Regions from separate parts of the Neoaquamicrobium sediminum genome, predicted to be linked through region 1. Evidence: riboswitches for the same ligand, from Rfam matches in the RefSeq annotation. Region 1 holds a riboswitch; the other holds the start of a gene.

The links. Region 1 has a riboswitch for thiamine pyrophosphate ahead of thiB (thiamine ABC transporter substrate binding subunit). Riboswitches for the same ligand answer to the same signal wherever they lie in the genome.
Region 2: linked by a shared signal. The riboswitch ahead of V1479_RS03395 (ABC transporter permease) and the one ahead of thiB (thiamine ABC transporter substrate binding subunit) in region 1 are both predicted to bind thiamine pyrophosphate.

The regions. Positions count from the first base shown of each region.
Region 1 is NZ_JAZHFV010000004.1:110,844-118,880, reverse strand. Features, by position in the region: gene V1479_RS13685 (ABC-F family ATP-binding cassette domain-containing protein) at 1-1,235, opposite strand, end outside; gene V1479_RS13680 (thiamine diphosphokinase) at 1,238-1,885, opposite strand; TPP riboswitch at 1,988-2,112, shown strand; gene thiB (thiamine ABC transporter substrate binding subunit) at 2,154-3,155, shown strand; gene thiP (thiamine/thiamine pyrophosphate ABC transporter permease) at 3,163-4,767, shown strand; gene thiQ (thiamine ABC transporter ATP-binding protein) at 4,821-5,474, shown strand; gene V1479_RS13660 (M48 family metalloprotease) at 5,656-7,164, shown strand; gene V1479_RS13655 (RNA polymerase factor sigma-32) at 7,180-8,037, opposite strand, start outside.
Region 2 is NZ_JAZHFV010000001.1:674,076-682,112, forward strand. Features, by position in the region: gene V1479_RS03365 (TRAP transporter substrate-binding protein) at 1-683, opposite strand, end outside; gene V1479_RS03370 (TRAP transporter large permease subunit) at 699-2,489, opposite strand; gene thiD (bifunctional hydroxymethylpyrimidine kinase/phosphomethylpyrimidine kinase) at 2,486-3,289, opposite strand; gene thiE (thiamine phosphate synthase) at 3,286-3,948, opposite strand; gene V1479_RS03385 (hydroxyethylthiazole kinase) at 3,935-4,669, opposite strand; gene V1479_RS03390 (ABC transporter substrate-binding protein) at 4,666-5,604, opposite strand; gene V1479_RS03395 (ABC transporter permease) at 5,634-6,377, opposite strand; TPP riboswitch at 6,503-6,605, opposite strand; gene V1479_RS03400 (glucosamine kinase nucleotide-binding domain-containing protein) at 6,733-7,605, opposite strand; gene V1479_RS03405 (NAD(P)-binding domain-containing protein) at 7,681-8,037, opposite strand, start outside.

The DNA.
Region 1 (8,037 bases):
AGCCGCGCCCGCTCCCCGCCTGAAAGTTCGCGCACCGGCGTCCGCGCCTGTTCCGGCTTGAACAGGAAGTCCTTCATGTAGGAAACGACATGCTTTTCTTCGCCATTGACGACAAGGCTGTCACCCCGGCCGTCGGTGAGATAGTGAGCCAGCGTTTCCGATGGGTCGAGTTCGCGCTTCTGGTCGAGCGCGGCGATCTCGAGATTGGCCCCAAGCCGCACGCTGCCGGCATCCGGCTCCAGCGTACCGATCAGCATCTTCAGGAGTGTGGTCTTGCCGGCTCCATTTGGTCCGACGAGGCCGACCCTGTCGCCTCGCTGGATACGCGTCGAGAAATCCTGCACGACAGCGCGATCCCCAAAACTCTTGGCGATACTGCGGGCTTCGATGACCAGCTTGCCGGACTCCGCACCTTCGGCTGCAGACATCGAGGCGACACCCTCGGGGCCACGCCTGCCACGAAACCGCTCGCGCATCGAATGGAGCTCGCCGAGCCGGCGCATGTTGCGCTTGCGCCGTGCGGTCACCCCGTAGCGCAGCCAGTGCTCCTCGCGCTCGATCTGGCGGCCGAGCTTGTGCTGCTCCAGCTCCTCCTCCTCCAGGAGGCGGTCGCGCCATTCCTCGAAATGCGCGAACCCCTTGTCGAGCCGCCGCGTGGTACCGCGATCCAGCCACACCGTCGCCCGCGACACGCGTTCCAGAAACCGCCTGTCATGCGAGATCATGATGAGCGCCGACTTCGTGCGCTGCAGTTCGCCTTCCAGCCATTCGATGGTGGCCAGGTCGAGGTGGTTGGTCGGTTCGTCAAGCAGCAGAATGTCGGGTTCCGGCGCCATGACGCGGGCGAGCGCGGCACGCCGCGCCTCGCCGCCGGAAAGCGTGCCCGGCCGCTCGTCGCCCGAAAGCCCGAGGCTTTCGATCAGATAGGTGGCGCGATATGGATCGTCTGCCGGCCCCAGGCCGGCCTCGACATAGGCGAGCACACTCGCGTAGCCGTCCATATCGGGCTCCTGCGGCAGATAGCGCACAGTCGCTGTCGGCTGCCGGAAAATCTCGCCGTCCTGCGACTCGACCATGCCGGCCGCGATCTTGAGCAGCGTCGATTTGCCCGATCCGTTGCGACCCACAAGCGCAATCTTCTCGCCGGAGGATGCCGAGAGCGAAGCGCCGTCGAGCAGCGGAGTGCCGCCGAAGGTCAGCCGAATGCCATCAAGGGTAAGAAGCGGTGGAGCCATCGTCACATGCGAAAATAGGAAACAGGATGGGCGATCAGAAGGGCGCGACCGGACTGGAGCGTCACGCTCAGGTCGCCCCGCACTTCATTCGAGAGCGTCAACGACGAGCCGAAAGGCACAGACCGGTCGGAAAGCGGCCATTTCGCACCGGATAGCGTAAGCCCTTCGAGGTCGGAGAACGGCAACACACTGAACAGCGTCCCGTTCTCGTAATCGAAGCTCCTTGCGGTGCCAGGCAGAAGCGGCGTTCCCTCCTGCTGGCCGCTGGTCAACAGGCACCGTGTGCCCCCTTCGGACAGCCGCAAAGCGGCCGCAAGATGCAGGAAGGCGTGGTCGGCACGCGCGCCACCGAACGCCCCAACGAGGATAAGCTCGTCAGCGCCACGGGCCAGCGCGGCATCGATGGCGATTTCACCGTCGGTCTTGTCCTTGTCGGCCGAGAATATCTCGGTCGGCACGTCGCCATGGGCCTGTCTCAACCCGTCGTCGACGGAATCGAAATCGCCCGTCCACAATTCCGGAACGATGCCAAGCACGCTTGCGTGGCGGATGCCGGAATCGGCGGCAATCACCCGGGTGTGTTCGAGTTGGCCGGCGAGCCGGGGCGTGGCGACGAGGTCGCCGCCAAGAAGGATGGCGAAGCGGGTCATGCGCGTCGCCTCTATCACGCGAGCCCAATGAAGCGAAAGCGCCTTGCATCGCGTCCGCCAAACAATCGCTTGCCTAGCCTTGCCCGCATCCCTATTTCTGGAACCGCTCTAACGGGGTGCCGGACGCGAACCATGCGGACCGGCTGAGAGGCATGACGGGGCAACCCTGCCAACCCGCTGAACCTGATCCGGCTCATACCGGCGGAGGGATTAGACGCTGCAGCCAAAGCGCCTGATTTCCCTTGAAACACAAACCAAGGAGGCGCCGATGCGCGACCGTTTTCTCATTATCCTCACAGCTTCGCTGGGTCTCGCCGCCATGCCGGCCACAGCTCAGGAAAAGCTGACCGTCTATACCTATGAGAGCTTTACCGCCTCATGGGGTCCCGGCCCGGTCGTCGAGAAGGCGTTCGAGGCAGAATGCGGCTGCGACCTGGAATTCGTTGCGGTGGCCGATGGCGTGGCGCTTCTGAACCGTCTCAAGCTCGAAGGCAGCGGCACGCAGGCCGACATCGTTCTGGGGCTGGACACCAACCTCACCTATGAGGCGCGTGAGACAGGCCTGTTCGCGCCACACGGTATTTCGCTCGAACGCGTGGATGTGCCGGGCGACTGGAACGACGACATGTTCGTGCCGTTCGACTATGGCTACTTCGCCTTCGTCTACGACACCGAGGCGATCGCGACGCCCCCAGCAAGCCTGAAGGAACTGGTCGAAGGTGACCCTGAGGAGAAGATCGTCATCCAGGACCCGCGCACCTCGACGCCCGGGCTCGGCCTGCTTTTGTGGGTTAAAGCTGTCTACGGCGACGAGGCGCAGGCCGCCTGGGAGAAGCTCGGCCAGCGCGTGCTGACAGTAACGCCCGGCTGGAGCGAGGCCTACGGCCTGTTCACCAGCAGCGAGGCAGGCATGGTCCTCTCCTACACGACCTCGCCCGCCTATCACGAGATTGCGGAGGACAGCCAGCGCTACAAGGCCGCGAGTTTCGAGGAGGGACACTACCTGCAGGTCGAGGTTGCCGGCGCGACGCTCAAGGGCGCGCAGAACCCGCTGACCGCCCAGTTCCTCGAATTCATGACGGGACCTGGCTTCCAGGATGCGATCCCCGAGACCAACTGGATGTTCCCGGCCGGCGAAACCTCAGGACCGCTCAACCCGGTCTTCGACACTCTCGTCGAGCCTTCCAAAACGCTCGCATTCACGCCCGAGCAGGTCGCCCAGAACCGCCAGCGCTGGATCGACGAGTGGCTTGCCGTGATGAGCCGCTGAACCCTCGATGACGCGCGACCGCCGCATTCTGGCAGGCATTTCCGCTCTAACGGCGATCGCGGTGCTGATCGGCGGGGCCTTTACCGGCCTCGCGTGGGAAGCATTCTCAGACTGGTCGGGCGCGCTTTCCGCATTCAATGCCTACCTCCTGCGGATCGTTCGTTTCACCTTGTGGCAGGCGGTTCTTTCGACGGTTCTTTCCGTCGTGCCGGCGATGCTGGTTGCGCGAGCGCTTGCGCGCCACCCCGCCTTTCCCGGCCGCGGCCTCGTCCTGCGGCTGTTCGCGCTACCGCTGGCGCTGCCCGCCATCGTCGCAGCACTCGGCGTTCTGGCGCTGCTGGGCCGCGCGGGGCTTTTCGCCGATGTCCTTACCGCCGCGACCGGTGCGCGCTGGCAGGGCATATACGGGCTTTCGGGAATTCTGGTTGCCCATGTCTTCTTCAACCTGCCGCTGGCGACGCGGCTGTTCCTGCAGGCGCTCGAAACCATTCCCGCCGACCAGTGGCGACTTGCGGCTCAACTGGGCATCGGCGCCCGTACCGGCTTCCGGCTCATAGAATGGCCGGTGCTGCGCGCTGCGTTGCCGGGGATCGCGGGCCTTGTCTTCATGCTCTGCGTAACCTCCTTCACCATCGTGCTGACGCTGGGCGGCGGCCCGCGTGCAACGACGCTGGAGGTCGCGATCTACCAGGCACTGCGTTTCGACTTCGACCCTGCCCGCGCGGTGACATTGACGGCGTTGCAGATCGTCCTCACGGCGGCAGTCGTAGCAGTACTGATCCGGCTCGGGGCAAACATGACGGGCGACGCAAACCTTCCGGTCGCCCCCCGCCGACCCGTGGTGGCTGGAAAGTTCGAGCAGGTCGCCAATGGCGCGCTCATCCTTGCGGCCCTAGTCTTCGTTGCCGGGCCGCTTGCCGCGACGGTCATCGCAGGCCTGCGCGCCGACCTTGCGCGGCTGGCGGCAGACCCGGCCGTGCATGCAGCCACCATGACCAGCCTTCTGCTGGCACTTATCGCCGCTCTGCTTTCGGTTGCGCTGTCGCTGGCGCTCACCATGGCCCGACGCGCGGAGGAATTGCGCAGATCGTCGTCAGCATCACCGTCCCTGCTTGAGCGTATGCTGGATACCGGTGCCGGCTTCGTCCTCGTCGTGCCGCCTATAGTCGTCGGTGCCGGCTGGTTCATCCTGCTTCGCCAGACCGGCAATGTCTTTGCGGTCGCCCCCATCATGGTGATAACCGTCAACGCCGTAATGGCGATGCCTTTTGCGATCCGGGCGATCAGACCCGCCTACGACGCGGCCAGCGCACGCCACGAAAGGCTGTGCGCCTCACTCGGCATTTCGGGCGTCAACCGCTTCCGCCTGGTGGATTGGCCGTCCATCCGCCGCCCAATGTTGATGGCGCTCGCCTTTGCGATGGCGCTGTCGCTTGGCGATCTCGGGGTGATTGCCCTGTTCGGCTCCGATTCGGTGCAGACCCTGCCCTATCTGCTGCTGGCGCGTATGGGCAGCTATCGAACCGAAGATGCCGCAGGGCTTGCGCTCTTTCTCGGCGTCCTTTGCCTGCTGCTGATGATGCTTGTCGACAACGCGAGGAGAAGCCGGTGAGTGGTGCCGCAGTCCGGCTCGATGACGTCACCTTCAGCTATGGCGATACCTCGATGACCTTCGACCTCGCTGTCGGGACGGGCTCCATCGTCGCTGTGATGGGGCCGAGCGGTTCGGGAAAATCGACGCTACTCAATCTTGTGGCGGGCTTCGAGACGCCGGCCTCCGGCCATGTGCTGATAGGCGATCTCGATGCAACGACCATGCCGCCGGCCAGACGTCCCGTTTCCATGATCTTCCAGGAGAACAATCTCTTTGCCCATCTGGACGTGGCCAGCAATGTCGGTCTCGGACGATCGGCGTCACTCCGCCTGTCGCCCAGGGATCGCGAGGACGTCGCTGCCGCTCTTGCCCGCACGGGGCTGACCGGCAAGGAACGGCGCCTGCCCGCCGAACTGTCGGGCGGAGAACGCCAACGCGTTGCGCTTTCGCGCGTGTTGGTGCGCGATCGGCCGGTGCTGCTGCTCGACGAACCATTTGCCTCGCTCGGGCCCGCCTTGCGCCGCGAGATGCTGGAACTGGTGCGCGAGCTGCACGCAGAACGGGGCATGACGATCATGATGGTTACCCACCACCCTGACGACGCCGAAGCGCTCGCCGACCAAGTCGCTTTCATTGAAGACGGAAGAATCGCTGCCTACGCAGCAGCGGAAAAGATGTTCTCGGACAACGCGCCTGCGGCATTCAGGGCTTACATCGGAGCCTGACGGCCAGCTTCCCGATATCCCTGCCCGGAAGCCGACACAATTCCCGGTCAAATCCAGCAAACCGAAGCGCGTGGCTTGTTTCCGTAGCGGGACTCTGGCTTAGCTCGTTTGCAACCCTTTTGCCTTTATTCCGTTTCTGAACCATCGAATTCGATGAAAGGACAACGAGCTGTCCACGCCAATGCAGGATAAGTTGAAGCTCCGGTCCCAAACCGGACCGGGCTGCGCTCTGCGGCGCGGTGTGATCTTGCTCGGCCTGATTTCTTCGCTTGCAGGCTGCCAGGTGCTCGAAGGCGCGACCGGCAACAGCGACGCGTTCCAGCCCTCTGCCAATCCCGTTACCGTCGATACGGTCACCCGAAACGACCGCATGGCGGCAATCGCGCGCGAGCAGCATCCGCGCATTCTCGCGACATATGGCGGTGAATATTCCGATCGCAAGCTGGAGCGCATGGTCGCCAGGGTCGTCGGCACGCTGACGCTCGACCCAGAGAACCCGAACCAGACCTACCAGATCACCATCCTCAACTCGCCCAACATCAACGCCTTCGCATTGCCGGGCGGCTATCTCTACGTGACGCGCGGACTGCTGGCGCTCGCCAACGATTCGGCCGAGCTTGCCGCCGTGCTGGCGCACGAAATGGCGCATGTGACCGCAAATCACGGCATCCAGCGCCAACAGAAGGAAGCCGAAGAGGTTCTGGCCTCGCAGGTGGTCAACGACGTTCTTGGCAGCGATCCCGCCGCACGGGTGGCGCTCGTGCGCGGCAAGCTACGGCTTGCGCAATTCTCCCGCAATCAGGAGCTCGAAGCAGACGCGATCGGTATCCGTGCAATCGCGCGCGCCGGCTACGATCCGTTTGCCTCGGCACGGTTCCTGCAGTCGATGGCATCCTACAGCGCATCGCGCAACGTGACGGGTGCCGTCGACGAGAACCTCGACTTTCTGGCAAGTCACCCGACTGCGCCGCAGCGCATAGAGCTCGCGCTTCGCCACGCCCGTCAGTACGGAGCGCCGGGTACGGGCACGCGCGACCGCGACCAGTTCCTGGAAGGCCTTGACGGCATGCTGTTCGGTGACACGCCGGAAGAAGGCTTCGTGCGTGGGCTGACCTTCATGCACCCGAAACTTGGCGTGGCATTTTCGGTGCCTGAGGGCTTCGTGATCGACAACACGGCGGCAGCCGTAACCGCCGCCGGGCCGGGCGATGTGGCCATTCGCTTCGATGGCGTGTCGATCGACCGGCGCGTTTCGCTCGCCGACTATGTACGCAGCGGCTGGGTCGCGGGCCTCGACACATCGAGCATCCGGCAGACCACAATCAACGGCAACGAGGCTGTTTCCGCCCGCGCAAGCGCCGAAGGCTGGCAGTTCGACGTGACCGTGATCCGTGCCGCAGGTGAGGTCTATCGCCTGCTGACCGCAGCGCCGGCAGCCAGCACCGCCCTCGATGCCATAGCGAGCCAGGTCGGCAGCAGCTTCCGCACGCTGACCGCAGCCGAAAAAGCATCGCTGCGTCCGCTTCGAGTCCGGGTGGTAACGGTCCGCGCAGGACAGACCGTGGCTACCCTTGCCGCCCAGATGCAGGGTGTCGACCGGAAAATGGACATGTTCCGGCTCATCAACGCCATGAGTTCCGGCGCGACGGTGTCGGCCGGCAGCAAGGTGAAGATCATCACCGACAGGTAAGGCTTATATCAGGTCTCAGGCTGCGCTGCGAACCACTGCGGGATCGATATTCACCAGTGCCGTACGCAGCTTTTCAAGCGCGCGGCCTTCGATCTGGCGCACACGCTCCTTGGAGATGCCGAGCTTCTCCCCCAGCGCCTCCAGCGTTGCACCCTCATCGCGCAGCCTGCGCTCACGGATGATACGCAGTTCGCGCGGATTGAGCGTTGCCAGAGCCTGGCTCAGCCATTGCGCACGCCGCTCCTCATCAATGCGAGAACCCACGACTTCGTCGGGGAGCGGCTGGTCGGAAACGAGAAAATCCATCCGTTCGGAACCGGTATCTCCGTCAGCCGCAACGGGTGCGTTCAGCGAAGTATCGGGACCGGACAAACGTGCATCCATCGTCGCGACGTCGGCCGCCGCGATGCCAAGTGCTGCCGAAATCTCGTTGTAGAGCGCGTCGTTCGACAGCATCCGCGAATCCTGCGCAAGACGCGCACGAAGACGACGCAGATTGAAGAATAAAGCCTTTTGGGCCGATGACGTGCCGCCACGGACGATCGACCAGTTGCGCAGGATGAAGTCCTGCATCGAAGCGCGGATCCACCACGTCGCATAGGTCGAGAAGCGCACTTCCCGCTCCGGCTCGAAACGGGCCGCCGCTTCCAGCAGGCCGACATGACCTTCCTGAATGAGGTCGTTCATCGACAGGCCGAAATGGCGAAATTTTGAAGCCATGGAAATCACGAGCCTCATATGGGCTACCGCTATGCGGTGAAGCGCCTGTTGATCGCCCTTCTCCTTCCAGCGCAGGGCGAGCTCATGCTCCTCCTCGCGCGCCAGATAGGGCGCTCGCATCGCCTCCCGGATCATGCTTCGCTTTGCTGGATC
Region 2 (8,037 bases), on a different contig from region 1:
ACGTGTGGCGCGACCTCGTTCAGGCGGAAGCCGGCATAGGCCGAGATCGTCAGGTCCATCGCATCGACATGCCCGGTCGATAGAGCGTTGTAGCTCTCGGTGATCGGAAGTGCGATCGGCAGCGCGCCTAAGCGTTGCCATAATTCCGCGTGCAGGCGGCTCTGGATGACGCGGATACGTTTGCCATTCATTGCGCCCGGCTCCAGCAGTGGCCGGGGCGCCAGCAGATGCCGCGCGCCATAGTCGATAAAGGCCGGTGCGATCAGGCCCTCCCGCTGGAGTTGTTCCTTCAGCCGACCTGCCGTGGCGCTCCGCAGCGCCGCAGCAAGATGCGCGTCGTCGCGAAACAGGAACGGCAGATCGAACAGGATGCATTCCGGCACCCAGGCAGTCAGGTTCGACAAGGTCGAAAGGCTTGCCTGGATCGACCCCAGCCGCATGCCTTCCACGACCTCCTTCTCACCGCCAAGCGCGGCGTTGGGGACGATGTTGAAGGTGAATGCCCCGGGCATCTCGGCTTCGACCAGATCGCGGATGTGGTTCCAGACCAGCGTTTCCGGTTTGTCGTCGCCGAGCACCGACGCCACCACCAGCGGTGTCTGGGCTGCCGCGCGTCCGGTGATGGCCGGCAGGGCTAGTGTGGCGGTAAAGCCTGCGAGTAGCGAACGGCGCGTAACGGTCATGATGGGCTCCCTGATCTAGAAGAAATATGCCTCGGCCGCGATGCCGAGGCTCATGGTCAGCAATGCGCCGACCAGCGCCGCGAGATAGAGCGGCATGGCCGCGAATATTCGGGCTGCAGGGTGGCCGGTGGTAGCGCCGACGACCTGAACGAGGATGCCTACCGGCGGCGTTAGCCCGCCGATCATCAGGTTGACCACGAGCAGGACGCCGAAGGCGACCGGGTCGATGCCGGCCGCGATCGCCACAGGCAGCAGGAAGGGCCCGAACAGCAGGATAGCCGCGCCGATGTCGAGCACGAGCCCTGCCGCAAGCAAAAGCAGGTTGGCGGTTGCGAGCACGATGAATGGGTTATCGCCAAGCGCAAGAACGAGACGGGCCGCGCCCGCGGCCACCCCATCCGTTGCCAGGAGAAACGCAAGCGGTGTTGCCGCGCCGATGAGCAGGATGATGCCTGCCGTTTCGACCCCTGCCTGTCGGAAAGCGGACGCCATTGCGGTCCAGCCAGTCTTCGAGGCAAGCGCGGCTGCAAGCGTGTAGGCGGCAGCAAGGGCCGCCGCTTCCGTCGGACTGACGATGCCGAAACGTATGCCGATGACGACGATGAGCCCCAGCCCGAAAAAGGGTGCGGCGCGTGCCGCCAGCAGCCATATGGAGCCGCGCTCGTCGTTTGGTGACGGTGCCTGAGGGGTCGATGAAAGGTGAATGGCCGCGGCGAGCGCCAGGGCCAGCATTGCGCCGGCGACGAGCCCACCTGAAAGCAGCGGCCCGACGGGAAGGTTCGTCGCAGCCGCCAGGATGAAGAAGGCGATCGACGGCGGCACGATATTGTCGAGCACTGCCGTGGCGGCGATGATCGCGCATGCGCGGTCCGGCCGGTAGCCCCTGTCGACCATCGGCCGGAAGAAGGTCTTGGCGCTGAATGCCGCATTGGCGATGGATGAGCCGGAGGCGCCTGAGAAGGTGAGGCTCGTCAGAAGCACGGTCTGCCCGAGACCCGCGCGCTGTCCGCCCACCAGCGCGGCTGCAAACCGCACAAGCCCGTCCGCCATGCGCGAGCCGACAAGCAGCGCCCCGGCCAGCAGGAAGAACGGTATCGCCAGCAGCAGCGAACGGCCCGCGCCCGAGAGAATCTGTGCCGCAAGCGCAGGCTCTGTCAGCGGGCTCCCGAAGGCGATCGCCACGAACCCGGCGAGGATGAATATATGCGGCAGTGGCGCGGCAACCAAAATTCCTGCCAGGATCACAAACAACGCAGCCAGGCTCGGCGGCATGACCGCAAGCGTCAGGCCTGAGGTGACACCTGCCCAGCCGAGCACCGCGAGTGCAGCGGAGATAATGAGCCGGCGAAGTTCGCCGCGATGAAGCAGTTGCAGGCATCGCAGGATGATTGCGACCGCCCCGGATGCGGCAAGCCCGGCCGGCCGTGTCCATTCCGCCAATCCGAGCAGCGGGGACGTGCCGCCAAGCTGAAGCGCGGCCTGCCACCCGGCCGACACGAGCACAAGCGACGCCAAAAGCACGATCGTCTCCGAGAGCACCTGCCTCACGCTCTCGAACGCAGGCGATGGGGCGAAGAAGTCGACCCGCAATGCGGAGGCATGCCCGGCAACGAGGGGAAATCCAAGGCATACAAGCAACAGCAGCAACCAGCCGCTAGCCTCTTCCGCTCCCAGGAAGCCGCTCGACAGCAGATAACGCTGGAATACCGTGACCAACACGAGGGCAAGCATCGCAAGCAGCACGAGTCCGCAGACCGCTGCCAGCCCACGCTCCAGAAACCGCGCAACGGCTGCCGCTGGCTTCATCGGGTCTCCCACCAATGGTGGAAATGATGCACCGGCCCGTGCCCGCGACCGACAAGCAACCGGTCGGAGGCCTGCAAGGCCTTTTGCAGATAGGTCTTTGCCTGCGCCACCGCGTCCTCAAGCGTAAGGCCGGAAGCGAGGCCCGCCGCGATCGCCGCCGACAATGTGCAGCCGGTACCGTGCGTGTTGGGCGTCTGCACCCGCGGCGCCGCATAACGTGCCGTTCCCTTGCTGGTGACGAGAATATCGACGCTCTCCGCGCCGTTGCCGTGCCCGCCCTTGACCAGCACTGCCCCGGCTCCGCTTTTCAGGATCGTCTCGGCCTGCTCGATCATATCCTGCTCGTTTTCGGCGATGCCGGTGTCGGCCAGCAGCGCGGCCTCGGGCAGGTTGGGCGTCACGAGGGCTGCGATAGGCAGCAACTGTTCCCGCAACGCTCCCACCGCGTCGGCCGCCAGCAGCCGGTCGCCGGAGGTCGCAACCATCACCGGGTCGAGCACTGGCCGCACCGCGCGCCGGCTCAGCCGTTCGGCGATCACTGCGATGGTTGCTACGCGCGAGACCATGCCGATCTTGGTGGCGCCGACCGCGATGTCGTCGAAGATCGCGTCGATCTGGTGCCCGACCATCTCCGGCGAGATGTCCTCCACCGCGCGCACGCCGAGCGTATTTTGCGCGGTGATGGCGGTGATGACGCTGGTGCCGAACACGCCTAGCGCGGAAAACGTCTTGAGATCGGCCTGGATCCCCGCTCCGCCGCCGCTGTCCGATCCGGCGATGGTCAGCGCAATCGCATTCATGAGCTATGCCCTACCAAGGTATCGTCCACTGCTGCGCGCAGCGCTCGCGCCGCCTGCGCGATGTCGTCGGCGCGAAAGATTGCGGAGATGACCGCGACCCCGGACGCACCGGCGGCGACGACTGCACGGGTGCGTTCCACGTCGATCCCCGCGATCGCACCGACGGGCAGGTCAGCGCGTGCCGCGGCAATCTTCCGCCGCAGGGACGTAAAGCCGTCGAGACCGACAGGTGGGTCCGGATTGTCCTTCGACAGCGTCTCGAACACGCCGCCGATGCAGGCATAGTCGATGGGCGCGGCGATGGCGGCATCGGCATCGGCTGCATTCTTCACGGTCAGCCCGATGATCGCATTCGTGCCGAGAAGCTGCCGCGCGGTCGCCGCCGGCATGTCGTCCCGGCCGAGATGAACGCCGTGCGCTCCGGCAGCCATCGCAACGTCAAGCCTGTCGTTGACGACGAGCGGTACGCCGCTGCTCGTTATGGCCTCGCGGATAGCGATGGCGTTCTCGATCATCGCCCGGGTCGAGGCATGCTTGTCGCGATACTGGATGATCGTCGCGCCGTTCGACGCCGCGATGGCCGCAAGCTCCGGCAGCGATCCGAGAGCGGAGAGCGATCCGTCGACGATGGCATTCAGCCTGTAGTCAATCCTGGGCATGAGCCACCCGCGCGCGTTTCGTGATTTCTGCCGGACCGATCCTGTCGAGCGCATCCAGAAATGCCGGCTCGAAGCTGCCAGGCCCATGGGCTGTCTCGCCAGCGATCTCCGCAGCGACACCGACCACCAGCATCGCCGCCGTGGCCGCCTGGAAGGCGTCTCTTTCAACTGCGAGGAATGCGGCGATGATCGCGCCCGACAGGCACCCCGTGCCCGTGACCTTCGCCGTCAGCGCATGGCCGTTTTCGATCGCAAGCGACCGCTCGCCCTGTCTCACCAGATCGCTCGCGCCGGTCCGGACCCCCACCACAGTGTCTGGCACCGACAGCAGGACGAACTCGCTCGCATTCGCCCGCATGACCGCGGGACCGCGTGCCAGCAGTTCCTGCGCGAAAGTCGCGCGCGGGGGCGAATAATCGCAGTGCGCAGGGTCAAGCACCCACGGCTTCGCCTTGTCTTGAACCGTATCGAGCGCCAGTCGGATCGCCTGCCTGCGCTGGTCGTCCAGCGTGCCGAGATTGACCACAAGCGCATCAGCCTTGGCGACGAAGCCGGATACCTCGTCGACGGAGGACGTCATCGACGGTATCGCGCCGAGCGCCGACAGCCCGTCCGCCACCGGCTTCTGCACGACCGTGTTCATCAGGCAGTGGACGCGTGGGGTGGCGCCGCGCAGGCGTTGCAGCATCTCGGCGGCTTGTTCGGGAAAATCGCCGCTCATTGCAGTTCCACCGCGATCGTGTCGACAGTTGGCGCTGCCTCGATCAGTCCGCTTTCCACCATGAACGCGCCGAACCGCCGATAGCGGGTGCGGTCGAGCGCCATCGGCCGCTTGGCGAAGCGTGGCAGCGTATCGATCCAAGCCTGCCGGTTGAGCGGGTCGTCGAGGTCGGGGTAGGCGCGGATGAAGAGCTTCCAGCTCTCCTCCGGATGGTTGGTCAGGTGGATCGCGCCGCGCTCCACTGCCTGCAGGAAGCGCGGCAGCCGGTCGTCGTCGGCAAGGTCAGACCGGGTAACGAAGATCAGCTCGTCATAGACCGGGACGCCGTGCTCCTCGGGAAAGAAGGCGCGGCCTTCATGGCCTTCGAGCTGCATCTGGGTGAGCTCGAAATTGCGAAATCCCCCGATGGTCGCGTCCACCTGTCCACCGATCAGCGACGGTGACAGGGAGAAGTTGACGTTGATGAGTTCGACGTCTTCGAGCGCCACGCCGGCGCTCTCCAGCATCCGTCCCAGCATCGCATCCTGAAAACCCGAGACGGAGTAGCCGATGCGTTTGCCGGCGAGATCGGCGATGCTCTCGATCGGGCCGTCGGCCAGCACGGTCACGGTGTTCAATGGCGTCTCGACCAGCGTCCCGACGCGGATGAGCGGAACACCTGCGGCATGATCCAGATAGAGGTTCGGCTGATAATGGATACCGATGTCGGCCTGTCCGGACGCGATCGCGCGCGGCACGATGGAGGGATCGGAGGGCGGCAACAGCTCAACCTCAAGCCCCGCTTCCTCGAACAGACCAAGCTCCTGTGCAACGACAAGCGGAGCGTGGTCGGGGTTGACGAACCACTCCAGCAGAACGGTGAGGCGCTTCTGCGCGTGCGATTGCCCTGTCGCGGCGAGGCTGAGGGCTATGGCCAGAAGAATGGGTCTTGTCATGGCGGTGTTGGCTCCTGAAGGTTCGGTCGTCATGCTTCCCGTGCCCACGGCACGAGAAGCGGCGCCAGCGCGTCGACCAGTCCGCGCAGGGCAAGGGTGAGGGCCACGACGATGGTCATCGCGGCAAAGACGGTGTCTGTCTGTAGCCGCGCATTGGCCTGGATCATCACGAAGCCGAGGCCGGCGGAGGCGCCGACCCATTCGCCGATGATCGCGCCCAGCGGCGCGAGCGGGGCCGCAACCCGCAGGCCGGAAATCAGCGCGGGCAAGGCGAGCGGCACCCGGATGTGGAACAGCGTTTCGAGGTTGTCGGCCTGCGTCAGCGCGGCGGCGTCGAGCACATCGGGGTCGGTGCGCCGCAAACCATCGGCAAAGGCAGAGGCAATGGGAAAGAAGATGATCAGCGTGGTCATTGCGACCTTGGAGGCCATGCCGAAGCCGAACCAGAGCACCAGCAGCGGCGCGATCACGAATACGGGGAAGGCCTGCGCCACCAGCACCAGCGGCCAGGCGACCGCGCCGAACCGAGGCAGCGCGACGATGCCCAACGCGGTGACGATGCCCAGGGCGGTGCCAGCCGCGAAGCCAATAGCGATCTCGGCCAGCGTCACGGCCGTGTTGGCAAGCAGATAGTTCCGCTGGCGCCATAGCGCGTCGGCGACGTCGAGCGGACCCGGCAGGATGTAGCGGGGCGGTTCGAGCACAAGCACAAGCGCCTGCCAGGCGACCAGCAGGACGACGACAGTGCGCAGAACCGTCGACAGCGTAGACATGCGCGTTCTCGCTCAGGCCGGCGGATCAGGCGGACGTTCGAACAAGAATGGCTGCATGGCGATCTCCCGATGGTCATCATGGAGATCCAGGTGAAGCGAAGAAGAGATCAGGATTGCCCCGATTGGCGGGACCCTTTTTCCGTTCCTACGCCGGCATGACCCGGATCAGGTTCAAGGGTCCGGCTCAACGCCGTCTCAGCACCGTGCGGTGCACCCCTCGGAATGGCTGCAACCTATGCAAGGCCGCGGCGCTCGTCAACTCGGCCAGATGCGGTGTCCGAAGGGGCCAGAACGGAAAGAGCGGCGGCAAAAGCTTGCTATGCAGGGGCAAGGCGCGTCGTTCGCCTGTGCGCATTCAGGCCTGCGGTGAGGCGAAGGTCTCCACAGCCAGTTCGACCGCGCCCGCCAGCGCATTGCCGCGCACAGGCTTGAGAATCCGGAGGAACGTCTCTGCCAGCCGGTGCTCGTAGTTCGGTGCCAGCCCGCCCGTCAGGCACAGGTGCTGGCATCCGTCCCAGACAATGGCGCCGAGTGCAGCATTCACGTCGGCTACCGCACCGGCCACAACAGCCATGGCGATGGCATCGCCCCGGTCAGCGGCCTCGAAAACGAGCGGTGCATAGCGGGCGAAATCGGCCGGTCGCGCGGTGGTGCCGAAAGCCACGATCCTGTTGGGGTCGTCGCCATAGTCGCGCATCACCGAGCGTGTGAGCTCCGATTCGGGCACCACGCCGTCGTAAGCGAGCAGCGTCTGTTCCATGAGCGCCCGCCCCAGGCGTGCGCCGCTGCCCTGGTCCCCAACCACGAAACCCCACCCGCCGGCGCGCAGCATCTTTCCGTCGCGCCGTCCGCCATAGACCGAGCCGGTGCCCAGCACCGCCATCACGCCGTCGTTGGGCCCCAGCGCGCCGCGCACGGCAATCACCGAATCTTCGACGATGCGCGTGTCGCGAAACGGCAGGCCGGCAATCAGGCTGCTGTGATCGGGCTCGACATTCGCGCCGGCCAGCCCGAGATAGGCGTGGATCGACGACAGCGGCGTCTCGGCGATTCCGCCGGCGGCAAGCGCGGCGCGTGCGGCGTCCACCACGCTCGCCATCGCTCCCTGCGGGTCGGTTGCCATGTTGGCGGATCCGGCCGTCGCCCGGCCCAGTATGGTGCCGTCGAGGGCGGCGATTGCCGCCCTGCACTGTGTCCCGCCCCCATCCACCGCCAGGATATAGGACATTGGATGCTCCGTTCTTCTCGGGGCGGAACGGCGTGTGCTCCAGTCGAGACCGCCGCGCCGCGTCCACCTTTGCCGCTATTGCAGGGGCGTCGAATATACCGGGGTGGGGATTCTTTCCATCCGTGCCTTGATCTGCAGCGCGACAAATTTCGAGAAAAACCGCGATAGCGCTAGGTTGCCGCCCTGGAACCACAGGTTTTCCTGCGCGACCGGCTTGTACATGTTGCGCAGTTCGCCATGCCAGGGACCGGGATCGTTGCGGGTGCCGGAGCCGAGCCCCCAGCAGGTGCCGATCTCGTCGGCGATCTCGCGCGACACGATCTTTGCCACCACCTCGTGCATCGACTGGAAGCCCGTCGACTGGATGACGATTTCGGCCTCGATCTCGCTCCCGTCGGCAAAGCGGATACCGGTCGGCGTCAGCCTGTCGAT